Regions from separate parts of the Gordonia sp. QH-12 genome, predicted to be linked through region 2. Evidence: riboswitches for the same ligand, from Rfam matches in the RefSeq annotation. Region 2 holds a riboswitch; the other holds the start of a gene.
The links. A riboswitch is a leader RNA that binds a small molecule or an ion and turns the genes downstream of it on or off. The one in region 2 is predicted to bind thiamine pyrophosphate.
Positions count from the first base shown of each region.

Region 1: it holds a riboswitch for thiamine pyrophosphate, as region 2 does, so the genes downstream of both, Y710_RS02475 (FAD-dependent oxidoreductase) here and thiC (phosphomethylpyrimidine synthase ThiC) in region 2, are expected to answer to the same signal.

Region 1 is NZ_KQ969283.1:106,931-109,319, reverse strand. It holds gene Y710_RS02475 (FAD-dependent oxidoreductase) at 1-972, opposite strand, end outside; TPP riboswitch at 965-1,078, opposite strand; gene thiE (thiamine phosphate synthase) at 1,122-1,799, shown strand; gene Y710_RS02465 (hypothetical protein) at 2,058-2,389, shown strand, end outside.
Region 2 is NZ_KQ969284.1:116,060-118,448, forward strand. It holds gene thiC (phosphomethylpyrimidine synthase ThiC) at 1-810, opposite strand, end outside; TPP riboswitch at 802-915, opposite strand; gene Y710_RS04025 (GNAT family N-acetyltransferase) at 1,042-1,392, shown strand; gene Y710_RS04030 (exodeoxyribonuclease III) at 1,421-2,203, opposite strand; gene Y710_RS04035 (barstar family protein) at 2,208-2,389, opposite strand, start outside.

The sequences.
Region 1 (2,389 bases), on a different contig from region 2:
CACGGGCACACCGTCCGGCGACGACGGGCGGATCCCCGCGCCCGCCTCGGCGAGTTCGTAGGTGCGCAGTCCCGGCATCAGCTCGGCGGCGTCGGCGAGCAGATCGCCCACCCCGCCCGCCAGCGGCATCCGATCACCGTCGTCGTAGGCCTCGTACTGGGTGGCGCCCACGACCACCCCGTCATCCCTCGGCACCAGGTACAGGGCGCGCCCATGCCAGCGGGCCCGGATCACATGCGTCGGCGGCGGCACCGACCAACGTGTGCGGCGCAGTCGGAGGATCTCGCCCTTCTCACCGCGGAGTTCCACGCTCGGCAGCAGCCTGCGGGAACCGAGGCCGGCCGCGACCAGCACCTGATCCCCGGGGATCGTCGACAGATCGGTCACCCGCCCGCGCTCCCAGATCACTCCGCGGCTCTTGAGCGCGCGTTGCAGCGCGGCGATCAGCCGCCGGTTGTCGAGCGACCCCTCACCGACCGCGTGAAACCCTCCGGCCACGCCGCGCACCAGCGCGGGTTCGGCTGCACGCAGCTCGGCCGGTGTCATCGCGGGCAGCCGGTCGGCGTCGCCGGGCGACGTGGACAGCCCGAACCGCACCTGTGTCCGCAGGTGCTCCAGATCGGCCGGCGCGGCACCGATCAGCAAGCTGTCGGCGGCCGTCCGCACGGTCGGATCGCCGAGTCGTTCGAGCAGGGCGGGCCATCGCGCCACCGAGTCCCGCGAGATCGCCAGCAGCCGGTCCTCGCCGGGATGTCCTTCTGCGAAGCAGCCGAGCATGCCGCCCGCGACGTGCGCGGCCCGCTCCTGCGGTCCGGCGTCGAAGACGCGCACCCGCCATCCGCGGTCGGCGGCGGACAGGGCGCACGTGAGGCCGACGACGCCGCCCCCGATCACCGACAGTTCACCGAGCCGCTCGGTGCTATGTCCCCTCGGGGAGGCGAACTCTTCGCCGGATGCGCTTTCACCAGACATGACGTCAGCCTTCCTTCGCCGGCATGACCCGGATCAGGTGTGACGGTCAGCGCCGGCGCAGCGCACTCTCAGCCCGGCGGACCTCCGGACTCCCGTGTCGATAACGCCTCACAGTCTACCGCCCGGCATCGGCGACTACGGTGTCGGTCATGGATGCCCGCACTCGTCTCGCCACCTCCCGCCTGTACCTGTGCACCGACGCGCGGCGCGAGCGCGGCGACCTGATCGACTTCGTCCGGAGCGCTCTCGCGGGCGGCGTCGACATCGTCCAGCTGCGCGACAAGAATTCGCCCGGGGAACGCGAGTTCGGCGAGCTCACCGCCGTGCAGGAGCTGGAACTGCTGCGGCGGCTGCGCGAACTGACGCACGCCGCGGGTGCGCTGCTGGCGGTCAACGACCGGGCCGACGTCGCGGTCGCGTCCCGCGCCGACGTCCTCCACGTCGGCCAGGACGATCTGCCGCCCGCCACCGCCCGGCGCATCGTCGGCCCCGACGTGGTGATCGGCCGCTCCACGCACACCGTGGAGCAGGCGCTCACCGCCGATGCCGATCCCGACGTGGACTACTTCTGCACCGGCCCGTGCTGGACGACGCCGACCAAACCGGGCCGGGCGGCCACCGGACTGGAGTTCGTCAGCGCGGTCGCCGCGGCGCGGCCCAGCAAGGCGTGGTTCGCGATCGGCGGCATCGACCTGCCCCGCGTTCGAGAGGTCACCGACGCGGGCGGCGAGCGCATCGTGGTGGTCCGGGCGATCACCGGTGCCGACGATCCCGCGACCGCCGCGCGCGACCTCCGGACGGCTTGCCTTTCCGGCACGGCGGAGTAAGCTGCTTGCCATCATGACGTGGAAGCTTCTTGTAGCCCGCCGCAGCGGGGTCTGATTCGACCGACCCCCCGCTGCGGGGTTGTCGTCTCTCCACATATCTGAGCTCGTCGGTCATCGAATCTTCGACCGAAATGAAGGCTCCCGATGCGTTCCATTCAGATCCTGCCGACATCCTGTACCCGTAACGGATACGACCGTCCGCAGCAGTCCCGCTCCTCTCGGCGACTGCCGAACTGGTTTCCACGGGAGGCGGCCGACATGACCACTTCGAGTTTCGACCAGACCTACGCACCCGCCGGCGACATCGCGTTGGAGGCGATCACGATCGAGCCGGGTCGCGGCGACACCGTCACCTGCCGCGCACGGATCAATCTCGGCCGACGATGCCACGACGTCAGCGCCACCGCGGTCGGCGCCATCGGCGCGATGACCGAGGTGCTGTACGCACTGGGCGCGGGCGTCGAGATCGTCTCGCTGTACCAGCATCAGGAGGACGGCGAGACCGTCACCTACCTGCTCTGCGAACGCGATCTGCACCGGAGTTGGTCGTACGGCCGGGGCCGCACCGGCGACGAGGCCACCATCAACGC
Region 2 (2,389 bases):
GATGCCGGTCACCCGCTTGGCGGTCAGCGGGACGTAACGCAGGAGCACGCCGGCGTGCACGGTCATGTAGTCGACGCCCTGTTCGGCCTGTTCGATGACGGTGTCGCGGTAGATCTCCCAGGTCAGGCGCGTGGGATCGCCGTTCACCTTCTCGAGCGCCTGGTAGATCGGCACGGTTCCGACCGGGACGGGGGAGTTGCGCAGGATCCATTCGCGAGTGAGGTGGATGTCCTTGCCGGTCGAGAGATCCATGATGGTGTCGGCGCCCCACCGGGTGGCCCAGACCATCTTCTCCACCTCTTCGGCGATGGACGAGGTGACGGCAGAGTTGCCGATGTTCGCGTTCACCTTCACCGCGAAGGCCTTGCCGATGATCATCGGCTCCGACTCGGGGTGGCGGTGATTGACCGGAATCACCGCGCGTCCGGCGGCCACTTCGCTGCGGACCAGCTCGGCGTCGACGCCCTCGCGCGCGGCGATGTATCTCATCTCCGGCGTCACGATCCCGGCGCGTGCCCAGGCCAGCTGGGTGGCCGCGTCGTGTCCGCCCACGGGCACCGGTGCCGGCCGTTCCCAGGAGTCGCGCGTCTTCGCCAGCCCCTTCTCGAGGTCGATGGTCGCCGACGAGTCGGTGTACGGACCGGAGGTGTCGTAGAGGTCGAGGTGCTCGCCGTTCGTCAGATGCACTCGACGCTGGGGAACGGCCATGCCGTCGACGTCGAGGTAGACCTTGCTGCTGCCCTCGATGGGGCCGCAGGTCACCTCGGCGGTGGCGTCGTCACGTGTGGTTCCAGGCATGGATGTGCCCATGATGATCCTCCCTACGCCGGCATTATCCGGACAGGTTCAGGCGGTCGACGACCGCCTGTCGCCATCTCAGCCCCCGGTTCCGTGGGAGCCCCCGCGTGTGAAGTTGTGCGGTGCCCACCATACTCACGTCGTCCGGTCGCGTCGCATCGTGATGCAGATGTGACAGATGTGACTTGCGTCTCCCCGTCGAACGAACGTAATCTTGTGACGCTGGTCACAGGAGGTCAACGAATGCATCGCAAAGTCCGTCACTCGCATCCGCCGCAGTCGGCGCGCTCGCTGCTGCACCAGATCTCCGAGGTCTCCCACAATCCGGAGCGGGAGCGCTTCGAGTTGCGGGTGGGCGGCGACCTGGTCGGCGTGCTCGGCTATCGCATCGACGACGGTCCCGACGGCGAGGTGGTGACGATCCTCCACACGGTCCTCTACGACGAGTACAGCGGCCACGGGCTGGCCACTCGGCTCACCGGCGGCGCCATGCAGTACATGCGCGACAACCAGCTCAAGGTGCGGCCGCTGTGCACCTTCACCAAGCACTTCCTCGACGCCCATCCCGGCATGGTGGCGATGGCCTCCGCCTGAGGCGGACCGACCGGCGCACCTGCCGGGATCAGCTCAGGTCGAACACGAGGGGGGCGTGATCGCTGGCGCCCTCCGCGGCGCGGGCGTCGCGGTCGATGAAGGCGTCGTGGATACGGTCGTCCAAGGCGGGGGAGCAGAGCGCGAAGTCGATGCGCATGCCCTCGTTGCGGGCGAAGCGCCCGGCCTGGTAGTCCCAGAAGGTGTAGGTCCCCGGACCGGGGGTGAAGGGGGCCGCGCTGTCGACGAATCCGCCTTCGACGAAGCGGCGGAAGGCGGCGCGCTCCTCGTCGGAGGTGTGCGTGCGGGACGCGAAGTACTCGGGGTCCCACACGTCCTCGTCGGTCGGCGCCACATTCCAGTCTCCGGCGAGAGCGACCTGGGCGGCGGGATCGTGCGACAGTTCCAGCGATGTGACATCGGCGAGGGCGCTGAGCCAGTCGAGTTTGTACTGGACGTGATCGTGTCCCGGCTCGCGCCCGTTGGGGGCGTACAGGCTCCAGACGCGCACGCCTCCGCAGGTCGCCGAGATGGCTCGCGCCTCCCGTTCACCGGCGTAGAGCGGCTGCCCGTCGAATCCGATGTGGATGTCGTGCACCCCGATCCGGGACGCGATCGCGACGCCGTTGTATCCGCTCGACCCGTGGAACGCGACGTCGTAGCCGTGGGCCAGAAAACTCATCACCGGGAACTGATCGTCGGTGCACTTGGTCTCCTGCATCGCGAGCACATCGATCGCATGCCGATTCATCCATGCCACGACCTGCTCGGATCGGGCGCGGATCGAGTTCACGTTCCACGTCGCCAGGCGCATGGCGTCAATCCTGCCGCAACCGCATCAGGGGCGCACCGGCGCCCTCCCACCGGCCTGCGACGGCGGCCGCGTCGTCGGCGGACGTGAGCAGGACGAGTCCGAAGCGGCGGCCCGATCGGCGCAGCCGCTCCCGCCAGTGCGCGGGGGAGGTGGCGAACCACTCGAAGTCGCCTTCCGGAGCGTCGG